DNA from 3 places in the Vogesella lacus genome. Region 3 is predicted to be linked to each of the others. Evidence: predicted binding sites of a transcription regulator. Region 3 holds the regulator's gene; each other region holds the start of a gene.

Region 1 (4,165 bases), on a different contig from region 3:
GCCGTCAGACAGATAAGGGAAGTTGACCTTGCCGCCATCAAAGAACTTCATCAGCTTCGGGTCTTGCCACTTTTTGCCGAGGCCATCTTCGTAGGCACCGACAAAGCGGCCGGCAATCACCGCCTCGGGCGCATTCACATAGGCTTTGTCAGCAATCAGTTTGGCGACTGCGGCGCGGTTTTTCACCTCGTCGATATAGCGCGAGGCTTCGAGCAGCGCCGCAACCAGTGCGCGGGCGGTATTGGGGTTTTGCTTGACCCAGTCACCAGTGGTGCCCAGTACTTTCTCCGGATGATCTGGCCAGATCTGCTGCGAGGTAGCCACCGAAAAGCCGATACCGTCGGCAATGGCGCGTGCGTTCCACGGTTCGCCCACGCAATAGCCGTCCATATTGTCGACACGCATATTGGCCACCATCTGCGGCGGCGGCACCACGATGGTTTTCACGTCGGCAACCGGGTTGACGCCATGTGCGGCCAACCAGTAGTACAGCCACATGGCATGGGTGCCGGTCGGAAAGGTCTGCGCAAAAGTGTATTCACGCGGCTCGGCCTTGATCAGCTTGGCCAAGGCCGCACCGGTGGTAACGCCCTTGTCCTTGAGCTGATTGGAAAGCGTGATGCCCTGGCCGTTCTGGCTCAGCGTCATCAGCACGGCCATGTCTTTTTTCGGGCCGCCAATGCCAAGATGCACACCATAGATCATGCCGTACAGCGAGTGCGCCGCATCCAGCTCGCCATTCACCAGCTTGTCGCGCACGGCTGCCCAGCTGGCCTCCTTGGACGGCACGATGGTGATGCCGTATTTCTTGTCGAAGCCCATCTTCGAGGCCACGATCACCGAGGCACAGTCGGTCAGCGGAATGAAACCGACCTTGACTTCGGTTTTCTCGGGCTTGCCGGTGACGGCCGCCAGTGCCGAAGTGGCAAAGCCGGCAGGTAAAGCAGTTGAGGCCATCAATGACAGGGCTCCTTTGAGAAAATCGCGGCGCTCGGCGCTGGCGGACTCGGTCTGGTTTTCAAAACGTGGCTGTTTCATCTTGCTGCTCCCCTTGCTGTAGGCAGAAAAAGAAAAAGCGTCCGTTACCCGAGCTTGCGGGTAACGGACGCCGTTGTCCGTGTGTCCGGCCTTGCCTGCGTTGGCATGGCCGGTTTGCCTGGCGCTGCATTGCGCCTCGGGGAACATCTTGCAATTGCCGTGCCAGCTTTTACACGGCACTTCGCCTGATTTGTGCACTGCAATAATGCAGACGCGCACCATCGTGTGGCCACTTGCACCATCAACCCTGCAGCCACTCGGCGAGGCTGATGATTTCCTGGGCGACCACCGCCAGCTTTTTCTGCTGTTGCATCGCACGTTCGCGCAGTTGGCGATAGGCGCTGGCCTCGTCCAGCCCTTTCATCTGCATCAGCAGGCCCTTGGCTTTCTCGACCAGCTTGCGATCCGCCAGCTGCTGATGCGCCTCTGCCAGCTCGGCGCGGCGCTCCTGTTCCAGCCGGTGCCGCTCGATGGCGACATCCAGTACCCCGACTATCCGCGCCGCATCGATTTCGCCCACCACATAGGCGGCGACACCGGCTTGCAAGGCCGCACGTATGGTTTCGCGCCGCTCGTCATCGGTAAACATCACCACCGGCTGACCGTGCCGCGCCCCCATCACGCAGACCTGCTCCAGCATATCGCGCGACGGTGCATCGCTATCCATCAACACGATATCCGGCCGCGCTGCGGCCAACATGTCGGCCAACTGCAGGTTGGCCGCCACCTCAGCCACCACCCGCACCCCCGCTGCGGTCAACATCTCGCGCAAGGCCACCGCCTTGCCCGAACCATCATTCACCAGCATTACACTCAGCATGATCCGCCCCGTTTGCCTGTTGTTTGGCGAATCTTCAGCAAACGTCGTGCCATGCACGACCAGCGCTGCGGCTGCTGCCGGTTGTTCTGGGACGCAAGAAGTTTGACAAAGCTGGTCAATAAGCGGACGATCGGGCTCCTCTTCAAAAATGCTGCCGGCTCAGCATTTGCCTTGCTCTAGACTCTGCACAGCATGTGCAGCTGCCTCCCGCCCGGGTTCACGAAGCAATCAATCAGCCAGTTACGCACTTGCGTGGCTGCGCCCATCATCAGCACAGGAGAACCTATGTCAAAAGAAGACATGGTCGAACTGCAAGGCGTCGTTATCGATGTCCTGCCCGAATCACGTTTCCGCGTCCGCCTGGATAATAATGTGGAAATCCTGGCCTATGGCTCAGGAAAAATGAAGCTGCACCGCATCAAAGTCATTCTGGGTGACCGGGTGACAGTCGAGATGTCGCCTTATGACCTGACCAAGGGTCGTATCAATTTCCGCCACCCGACTGCCAGACAAGACAATGCGGGCATGAAGCCGCGCAGATCCTGAACGTAATCACGACTGCTGCACTAGTGGTCGGCCGACAAATGCGGGCCCAGCGCAGCTAACAACTCATCCGTGGCAGCCTGCAATACCGGCTGCGACACGGCGACCTTCTCAAGATTGCCGTCTCTTGCGGCCAACTCCAGCTGATAGGCCAGCTGGGTCAGTCGGGGTGCTGCCACCGACAGGCAAGTACCCTTGATCGAGTGTGCGGCCAGCTCGGCCTTGCGCTGATCTTGCTCGGCAATCGCCTCGTGAATGGCTTGCAGCTGTCTGGGCATGTCCTCGATAAAGCTGGCCAGCAATACCGACAGGAAATCACTGTCACCATCACAGTTTTGCAGCGCCTTGGCATGATCAAACACCAGGGCAACCTCGGTCTGCACCGGCTTTGCCTCTGCAACTGCTGGTGTCGGCCGCGCTGCAGGCTGTTTCACTAGCCCCGTTACGCGGGCAATTTCATCCAGCAACACCGTGGCATCAATCGGCTTGCTGACATAGCCGTCCATACCGGCTGCCAGGCAGCGTTCACGGTCACTGCTCAGCGCATGCGCTGTCATGGCAATGATAGGTGTAACCTTCCAGATGCCCGCCTGCTCGCGGGTGCGAATCTGGCTGCACGCCTCCATACCGTCCATCACCGGCATCTGCATATCCATCAGGATGAGATCAAACTGCTGATCCGTCAGCGCATCCAGCGCCTCCTGCCCGTTATTGGCAAGGCTGACGGTAAAGCCCCGACGCGACAGAATGGTCACCGCCAGCTTCTGGTTTACCAGATTGTCTTCCACCAGCAGTATCGACAGCGCGCCACTCAAGGCTTGCTCGCGCTGCTGCGTTGTCAGCATAAGGTTGGCCGCATTACTTGCGACGGGTGACTGCAATTGGTAAATCGTATTCAGCAATGCTTCCTGACTCACCGGTTTGTCCAGATAACTACGAATCCCCAGCGCCTGGCACTGCATGGCCTCGTTACGCAGGCCGGCGGCCGTCATCATGATCACGCTGGCGCTGCGACGATCCTGCGGAATCCGACTGGCTAGCTCAAAACCATTCATGCCCGGCATGGTGCTGTCCAGCAAAATCAACCAGTAGTCATGCGCGGTAAGGTTGGCCAGTGCCTGCTCACCATCCTCGACCAATGTCACCGCCATCCCCCAGCTGCCCAGCATGGCGGCCAACCAGCTGCGACTGGTGGCATTATCATCCACCACCAGTACCGTCTTGCCGGACAGATCAGCCACCTCTGGCATGGCTGCTTGCTCGGGTGCCAGCCCGGCAATGATGTTGAAGCGGAAATCAGATCCCTGCCCCAGCTGACTGCTGACATTGATGTCTCCGCCAAGCAACTGCACCAGGCGTCGGGTAATGGTCAGGCCCAAGCCGGTACCACCGTAGTTGCGGGTGGTACTGCTGTCGGCCTGGGCAAACGGATCAAATATCAATGCCTGCTTGTCTGCCGAAATGCCGATGCCGGTATCCATTACCGATACAGTCAGCCAATAGCCGTCCCCCATCGGATAGCCGTCAATCGTCAACACCACTTCACCCTGATCAGTAAACTTCAGTGCATTACCAAGCAGGTTATTGAACACCTGCCGCAGGCGCGCAGGGTCACTGATCAGGGCATCAGGCACCATCGGATTAATGCTGCAGACCAGCTCGAGATTCTGCTGCCGGGCACGTACGGCAAAAGGATAGAGTGTCTGGCTGATCAGGTTGCGCAGTGAAAAACCGGTTTGCTCGATGATCAGCTTGCCTGCCTCG
Region 2 (4,165 bases), on a different contig from region 3:
CGAAAACAAGCTGGTGCCGCTGCCGGCGCATGGTGTGCAGACCATGTCCATCGGCTATCTGGTGGATGACGACCAGGCGATGGTGTGGCGCGGCCCGATGGTGAGCCAGGCTTTGCAGCAGCTGCTGAACGACACGCTGTGGAACGAGCTGGATTATCTCGTGATCGACATGCCGCCGGGCACCGGCGACGTACAGCTGACGCTGTCGCAGAAAGTGCCGGTTACCGGCGCCGTCATCGTCACCACACCGCAAGACATCGCGCTGCTGGACGCCAAAAAAGGCCTGAAGATGTTCGAGAAGGTCGGCGTGCCCATCATGGGTGTGATCGAGAACATGGCAATGCACACCTGCAGCAACTGCGGTCACGAAGAACACATCTTCGGCCAGGGCGGCGCGGAAAAGATGAAAGCCGAGTACGGTGTCGAGATTCTGGGCTCGCTGCCGCTGGCGCTGGCCATCCGTCAGGCGACCGATCAGGGCAGCCCGACCGTGGTGTCCGAGCCAGACAGTGCGGCGGCCGAACGCTATCGCCAGATCGCGCGCAAGCTGGCAGTAAAAATTGGCGAGAAGGCACGTGATTTCTCTGGTAAATTCCCGAAAATCGTCGTCCAGAACAATTAATCGTCAAAAATCATGATCGGCATGTTTGATTCCGGCCTCGGAGGCCTCTCGGTCTGGCGTGAACTCGTCGCTACCCTGCCCGAGGAAACGGTTATCTATCTTGCCGATCAGGGTTACTGCCCTTACGGTGGCCGCAGTGAGGCAGAAATCATCGCGCGCAGCGAGAAAATTGCCGACTATCTGCTGGCGCAAGGGGCGGATTTGCTGCTGATTGCCTGCAATACCGCCACCAGCGCCGCCGCCGCCCAGCTACGGGCACGTCACCCCGATGTCCCCATCGTCGCGATGGAGCCGGCCATCAAGCCGGCTGCGCTGGCGAGCAAGAGCGGCAAAGTCGGCGTACTCGCCACCGAAGGCACGCTGCGCGGCAGCAAATTCCGTCAACTGTCCGCACAGCTGGCCGAGCACGCCACCATCATCAGCCAGCCCGGACTGGGCTTTGTCGAGCTGGTAGAAAGCGGCGACTTGCACAGCGCCGCCGCACACCACATTGTCAGCGAGGCACTGGCACCGCTGCTGGCTGCCGATGTCGATCACATCGTGCTGGGCTGTACCCACTACCCCTTCCTCGCCGAGCTGATCCGTCAGCAACTGCCCGGCCATATCGACATCATCGAACCCTCACCCGCCGTGGTGCGCCAGACACTGCGCCTACTGCCTGAAGGCCATGCGGCCAACGTTGGCCGCAGCCAATACCGCTTTATCAGCACCGGCAGCGGCGACAGCATGCCCCGCTTTCTGCAGCAGGTATTGCACCGCAATGATGCAGTGGAATTCCTGACGCTATAGTCTTGCACCAGTATCGGGCAGAGCACACTGCTGCCATGCACCATCATCCGACATCAGGCAGTGGCACAACCACAATCATGGCCACAAAACAAAATAACTCACTGTTTTAATTGAATTAATATTACTGGCACCATTCTTGCACATCCCCTGGCAAATCAATAGCAGCTGCCCAAGCGTGCTGCACCAAGGGAGAGATTCATGCCAGGACCCAATGCCAATGATGTGCTGTTTTTATTGCTCGGTGCCATTCTTGTACTGGCCATGCACGCCGGTTTCGCCTTCCTCGAGTTAGGCACGGTACGCAAGAAAAACCAGGTCAATGCCCTCGTCAAGATCCTAACCGACTTCGCCATTTCTGCCCTCGCCTACTTTTTTGTCGGCTACGGCATCGCCTACGGCGTGCACTTTCTGCAGGACGTCGATCACATCAGCCAGAACCACGGTTACGAGCTGATCAAATTCTTCTTCCTGTTGACCTTTGCTGCCGCCATCCCGGCCATCGTGTCCGGCGGCATTGCCGAGCGGGCACGCCTGCATCCGCAATCGGCGGCAACCTTCCTGCTGGTCGGCCTCGTTTACCCCTTCTTCGAAGGCATAGTCTGGAACGGCCACTTCGGCATCCAGGACTGGCTAGCCGCAACCTTCGGCGCCAGCTTCCATGACTTTGCCGGCTCGGTTGTGGTGCATGCTGTCGGCGGCTGGATCGGCCTCGCCGCCGTGCTGCTGCTGGGGCCGCGTCGTGGCCGCTACAGCAAGGAAGGCCGCATCAGTGCGCATCCGCCGTCTTCCATTCCCTTCCTCGCACTTGGCGCGTGGATCCTGATTGTCGGCTGGTTCGGCTTTAACGTGATGAGTGCGCAAAAGGTCGAGGGCATCACCGGCCTTGTCGCCGTCAACTCGCTGATGGCCATGGTCGGCGGCACGCTGACCGCGATGTGGGCGGGCCGCAATGACCCGGGCTTCATTCACAACGGCCCGCTGGCCGGCCTCGTTGCCGTCTGTGCCGGCTCGGACATCATGCACCCGCTTGGTGCACTGGTCGTTGGCGGCATCGCCGGTGTGATGTTTGTCTGGTTGTTCACCCTCACCCAGAACCGCTGGAAAATCGATGATGTGCTCGGCGTGTGGCCGCTGCACGGCCTGTGTGGTGCCTGGGGTGGCATTGCGGCGGGCATCTTTGGCCAGCATGCGCTGGGCGGCGCGGGCGGCGTGAGCTTCATGTCCCAGTTGATCGGTACCAGCGCCGGCATCATCGTTGGTTTTGGCGGCGGCTGGCTGGTATATGCCAGCCTCAAGAAACTGGTCGGCATCCGCCTTGATGACGAACAGGAATACAACGGCGCTGATTTGTCGATACACAACATTACCGCTACGCCTGACCGCGAAAGCAACTGGTAACACCACACAAATCAGCCAGAACAAGATAAAAGTTGCACACCATAGTGCAACTTTTATCATTTTTACCTATAAATCGATCTGTGCCCCCACCCGCGCCAAGGAAGCCCCATGTTCGGACTATTTCGCAAAGCCAAGGCAAGCGACGAAAAGACAGACAGTATCCAGCTGCACTACCTGATGCTGATGCTTGATCACTCGGACAATATGGTGATGCTGGCCGACACCACGCCCGACAACACCATTTTCTACATGAACCGCACGGCGCGACAGGTGCTCAGCCAACACCGCAGCATGATGAACGAGAAGTTCAGACCCGGTGTCGATGTCGAAAATGCCTTCAAACACTCCATCCACCAGTTTCACAAAGACCCGGATCGTATCCGCAAGATCCTGGCCGACCTGGCCAGCCGCCGTATCAGCGAGCACGCGGCGCTGATTCCGGTCGGCGATATCTTTCTCGAGACCAAGGTCTACCCGATCTGGGACGAGAAAAACCCGCAACAGGTTGCCTGCTTCATGGCCAGCTTTCTGGATGTCAGCGCCCGCGTCCGCAGTGATGCGCTGGCCAAGGAAAATACCAATCGCAAACAGTTTCTCGAATCCCGCGTCAACGAGATTTCGCTGGCCATGCAGCAGATGAGCAGCACCATCCGCCAGGTCGCCAGCCAGAGCTCGTCGGCATCCGACTCGGCCGAAATCATGCTGCGCGAAACCAAAAGCGGCGTCGCCATCGTCAAGCACACCAGCGAAAGCATGAGCGGTGTGGCAAGCATGGTCAGGACGACAGCTGACAATCTGGAGTCACTTGGCCATCGCTCGGAAACCATCGGCCAGATCGTCAATGTGATCAAGGACATTGCCGACCAGACCAATCTGCTGGCGCTGAACGCCGCCATCGAAGCTGCGCGTGCCGGCGAAACCGGCCGCGGCTTTGCCGTGGTGGCCGACGAAGTGCGCAAACTGGCGGAGCGCACCACCAATGCCACTCAGGAAATCGGCGGCATGATAGGCGAGATCCAGAAAGAGGTGCGACAAAACGTCGCCACGATAGAAGAAGGCCGCAAACAGGTAGCCGCTACCGAAGAAGACTTCATCCGTGCCGAGCAGGCGCTGGACACCATCTACCGCGAAATCAACCAGATGCGCGATTTCATCCTGCAGATGGCCAAGGCCAGTGACGAGCAGGCCGTCACCACCCAGGACATTGCCGACAAGATCGCCAGCATCGCCGCCAACTGAAACGGCCCGCCCCTTTTGCGGCCAACCTTGCCAGCCAGGGTTGGCCGCAAGCTTTTCCTGCTGCCGGCGTCGTGGCAGACTGGGCCTTCACACAAGACAAGGAGATCGGCATGAGTC
Region 3 (4,165 bases):
CAGGCTCAATGCCACCGGTTTCATTTATCGCCAGGACAGCCAGACTCTGGAATTTCTGTCCAATGTTAGGATCTTCTATGCGCCATAGCCTGCCAGCCCTGTTACTGATCAGCTGCCTTGCCGTTCCGGCTCATGCCGACAAGGCCGATCGTGACAAACCGATCGAAATCAGCGCCGACAAAGGCACGCTTGACCAGAAAAAAGGCACCACAGTCTGGGAGGGCAATGTCGATGTCAAACAAGGCACTCTGCTGATTCAGGCCGACAAAGTCATTGTGGTACGCGATAACAAGGGCCAGCAGCAGCTGCAAGCCAGTGGCGGCCCGGTCAAGTTCCGCCAGAAGATTGATGGCAGCAACGAATTCGTTGAAGGCTCGGCCAACAGCGTGCAATACGACAATGGCAGCGACCTTGCCATTCTGACCGGCAATGCGCGTATCAAGCGTGGCATGGACTCGGTCAGCGGCAGCCGCATTGTCTACAACACCGCGACCGAGAACTATGAAGTCAATGGCAGCGCCAACGGCAGCACCGGCCGCGTCACCGTGATCCTGCAACCCAAGAGCAAGCCATGAGCAGCACGCTTTCCATCCGCCAGCTGAAAAAGACCTTCAAAAAGCGCACCGTCGTAAAGAATGTGTCGCTGGACATCAGCAGTGGCGAAGTGATCGGCCTGCTGGGTCCGAATGGCGCCGGCAAAACCACCAGCTTTTACATGGTCGTTGGCCTGATCGCTGCCGATGACGGCCGTATCGAACTCGACAAGCAGGAGATCACCCACCTGCCGATTCATCAGCGCGCGCGCATGGGGCTGGGTTATCTGCCGCAAGAAGCATCGATTTTCCGCAAACTCACCGTAGAAGAAAACATCAAGGCCGTGCTCGAGATCACCGGCCTGCGCGGTGAAGAGCTGGAAAACGAGCTGGTATTGCTGCTGGACGATCTCAACATCGGCCATCTGCGTGAAAGCAACGCCATGGCACTGTCTGGCGGTGAGCGCCGCCGCGTGGAAATCGCCCGGGTACTGGCCACCCGACCGCGCTTCATCCTGCTGGACGAGCCATTTGCCGGCGTTGACCCGATTGCCGTGATCGATATCCAGAAGATTATCCAGTTTCTGAAATCACGCGGCATCGGCGTGCTGATTACCGACCATAACGTGCGCGAAACCCTGCGCATCTGCGACCGCGCCTACATCATCTCGGAAGGCGGCGTACTGGCCTCCGGCCTGCCGGGCGAACTCGTTGAAAATGAACAGGTAAGACGTGTCTACCTGGGCGAACACTTCCATCTGTAAACAAGCATGAAACAGACCCTCCAGCTCAAGACCAGTCAACAGCTGACGCTGACGCCGCAGCTGCAACAGTCCATCAAGCTTTTGCAGATGTCCACACTCGAACTGGGCTCCGAGCTGGAGCGCTATCTGCTGGAAAACCCCTTGCTGGAACGCCAGGAAGAAAGCGAAGAAAAGCTGGTGCCGCCAAGCGAATGGCCAGAGCGCAACCAACCGGCCGAAACAGCTCCGGAAACCCCGCAAGAAAACGCCTCACAAGATAGTGATAACAGCAGTGCATTTGACGAGCCTGCTGACTGGGGCAGCCGCAGTAGCAGCAATCACGATGATGATGACGAGTTTGACCCCATCCTCAGCGCCCCGAAAAAGCCCTCGCTGCGCGAGCACCTGTTAAGCCAGACCGGCGAACTACAACTAAGCCAGCGTGACCGCGCCCTGATTGCCCTGCTGATCGACGAGCTCGATGATGATGGCTACCTCTCCAGCCCTCTGGACGAGATACTCGCCGAGCTGCCGCTTGAGCTGGATGTCGAGCTGGAAGAGTTGTCCTGCCTGCGTCGCCTGCTGACCCAACTGGAGCCCGTCGGCTTTGCCAGTCTTAATCTGCAGGAATTCCTGCTGTTACAGCTCGACAATGCCCCCCATGACAAGCACCCCGCGCGCGAGTTGGCCGCAAGCATTGTCAGCCAGCATTTTGACTTGCTGGGCAACCGTGACTTCATCAAGTTGAAGCGGGCCTTGAGCATTGACGATCCGACACTGAAAGCCGCTCACGGCTTGATCACCAGCCTGCGCCCGCGCCCGAGCAGTGGCTTTGACCACGGTGAAACCCACTACGTTGCACCGGATATCCGGGTGATCAAGGTTGGCCGCAGATGGGTTGCCCGGCTAAACCAGGCCAACCTGCCCAAACTTCGTGTCAACCAGATGTATGCCTCTCTGCTACAACAGAAAGGAACCAGCCACGATCTGGGTGGTCAACTTCAAGAGGCACGGTGGCTGATCAAAAACATTCAGCAACGATTTGACACCATCCTGAAAGTGGCGGAATCTATAGTCGAAAGACAACAAGAGTTCTTCGAGCTGGGCGAAGTAGCCATGCGCCCGATGATTCTGCGGGATGTCGCAGATGAGCTTGGACTCCATGAATCAACCATTTCCAGGGTAACCACGCAAAAATATCTTTTGTGCAGCAGAGGCCTGTTTGAGCTGAAGTACTTTTTCGGCAGCTCTGTTGATACCGATAGTGGCGGTGAGTGTTCGGCGACAGCCATCAAGGCCATCATCAAGCAACTCATCGATCATGAAGATAATAAAAAGCCGTTGTCAGACGGTGCGATTGCAGACCATCTCGTCGCCAAGGGCATACAGGTAGCCAGAAGAACGGTTGCCAAGTACCGGGAAGCGATGCAGATACCACCGGTCAGCCAACGCAAGTCACTTTGATTTTCTTGAGTCGCGACACTTCGTTCGCGACACTTTAAGAAGGAGTAAAGGGTATGAACCTCAAGATTACCGGTCTCCACCTCGAAGTTACCCCAGCACTGCGTGAATATGTAGAAAGCAAGCTGGAGCGGATTACCAGGCATGTAGATAATGTTATCGGTGTCAACGTGACATTGTCTGTCGACAAACTGGTACAGAAAGCCGAAGTAAACGTGCATTTGGCGGGTAAAGACATCCACGCCGAAGCGACGGATGCCGATATGTATGCTGCCATCGATGCCTTGGCAGACAAGCTTGATCGTCAGGTTCTGAAGTTCAAGGAAAAACAGGTTGACCACCGCGTCAGCCCTATCATTCAGGATCAGGCAGCCCTCTGATACCCTGCAAAGACAAGAACGGATAAGATTTCTTATCCGTTCTTTTTGTTTGAAACAATCCACCACGCTTACGTCCTGATCGGCTATTGAAATCTTGCCGGAAAGCGTAGAATGGCCAACGTTCTTTACTGGCACCACGCAAGATGAGCCTCATTAGCAAAATCCTTTCTCCAGAAAATGTCATGGTCGGGCTGGATGTATCCAGCAAGAAACGGTTGTTTGAACAAGTCGGCATCCTGATTGAAAACTCACAGGGCATTGCCCGCAGTGATGTTTTTGACAGCCTGTTCTCCCGCGAAAAACTGGGCTCGACCGGACTTGGTCAAGGTGTCGCCATACCTCATGGCCGCATCAAGGGCCTGAAAGAAGCCACCGGTGTTTTCATCCGTTTGAGCACTCCTATCGCCTTTGACGCCCCGGATAACAAGCCGGTCAGCCTGCTGTTTGTGCTACTGGTGCCGGACCAGGCGACAGATATTCACCTGCAGGCACTTTCCGAACTCGCCCAGCGCTTCTCCAGCAGAAGCCTGCGCGAGCAAATGAACAGCCCGGAAAGTAATGCAGAACAACTTTATGAACTGATCTGCGGCCAGAGTGACCATGCCTAATATCAGCGTACGCCGCCTCTATCAGGAAAATCAGCACAAGCTCAATCTGAGCTGGATCGCCGGTCGTTCGGGTGCCGATAACCTTATTTCGAATGATGAACAAAGACCCACCCAAGCACTGGTGGGACATCTGAACTTCATTCACCCCAACCGGGTACAGGTGCTGGGTCTTGCCGAGGTGGAGTACCTGAACAAGCTGGAACAGGCTGCCGCCAGAACCGCGCTTGACCAGCTGTTTCACCGCAGCATGGCCGTTGTCATTGTCGCCAATGCCCAAAACGTGCCCAACCTGCTGCGTGATTACTGCCATACCCACGGCGTGCCACTGATGAGCACCCCGCTGGAAAGTCCCTATCTGATGGATGTCCTGCGCATCTATCTGGCCCGAGCGCTGGCAGTTTCAACCGTCATGCATGGCGTATTCCTTGATGTACTCGAGG

The links. The regulator sigma-54, encoded in region 3, starts transcription at its own class of promoters, with help from an activator protein. The targets are predictions, from matches to a motif close to CTGGCACGCTTCATGCTT.
Region 1: ACZ9W6_RS09150 (ANTAR domain-containing response regulator) is a predicted target of sigma-54. The motif match lies at 1,950-1,967, and genes of this name have one in related genera.
Region 2: ACZ9W6_RS04750 (ammonium transporter) is a predicted target of sigma-54. The motif match lies at 1,536-1,553, and genes of this name have one in related genera.

What each region holds. Positions count from the first base shown of each region.
Region 1 is NZ_CEETQT010000006.1:65,199-69,363, forward strand. It holds gene ACZ9W6_RS09145 (CmpA/NrtA family ABC transporter substrate-binding protein) at 1-1,038, opposite strand, end outside; gene ACZ9W6_RS09150 (ANTAR domain-containing response regulator) at 1,280-1,858, opposite strand; gene infA (translation initiation factor IF-1) at 2,144-2,404, shown strand; gene ACZ9W6_RS09160 (response regulator) at 2,425-4,165, opposite strand, start outside.
Region 2 is NZ_CEETQT010000003.1:142,369-146,533, reverse strand. It holds gene apbC (iron-sulfur cluster carrier protein ApbC) at 1-622, shown strand, start outside; gene murI (glutamate racemase) at 635-1,411, shown strand; gene ACZ9W6_RS04750 (ammonium transporter) at 1,610-2,809, shown strand; partial or broken gene ACZ9W6_RS04745 (methyl-accepting chemotaxis protein) at 3,635-4,048, shown strand; gene ACZ9W6_RS04740 (YbaK/EbsC family protein) at 4,159-4,165, shown strand, end outside.
Region 3 is NZ_CEETQT010000007.1:95,765-99,929, reverse strand. It holds gene lptC (LPS export ABC transporter periplasmic protein LptC) at 1-88, shown strand, start outside; gene lptA (lipopolysaccharide transport periplasmic protein LptA) at 78-575, shown strand; gene lptB (LPS export ABC transporter ATP-binding protein) at 572-1,297, shown strand; gene ACZ9W6_RS10485 (RNA polymerase factor sigma-54) at 1,304-2,740, shown strand; gene hpf (ribosome hibernation-promoting factor, HPF/YfiA family) at 2,794-3,117, shown strand; gene ptsN (PTS IIA-like nitrogen regulatory protein PtsN) at 3,261-3,725, shown strand; gene hprK (HPr(Ser) kinase/phosphatase) at 3,718-4,165, shown strand, end outside.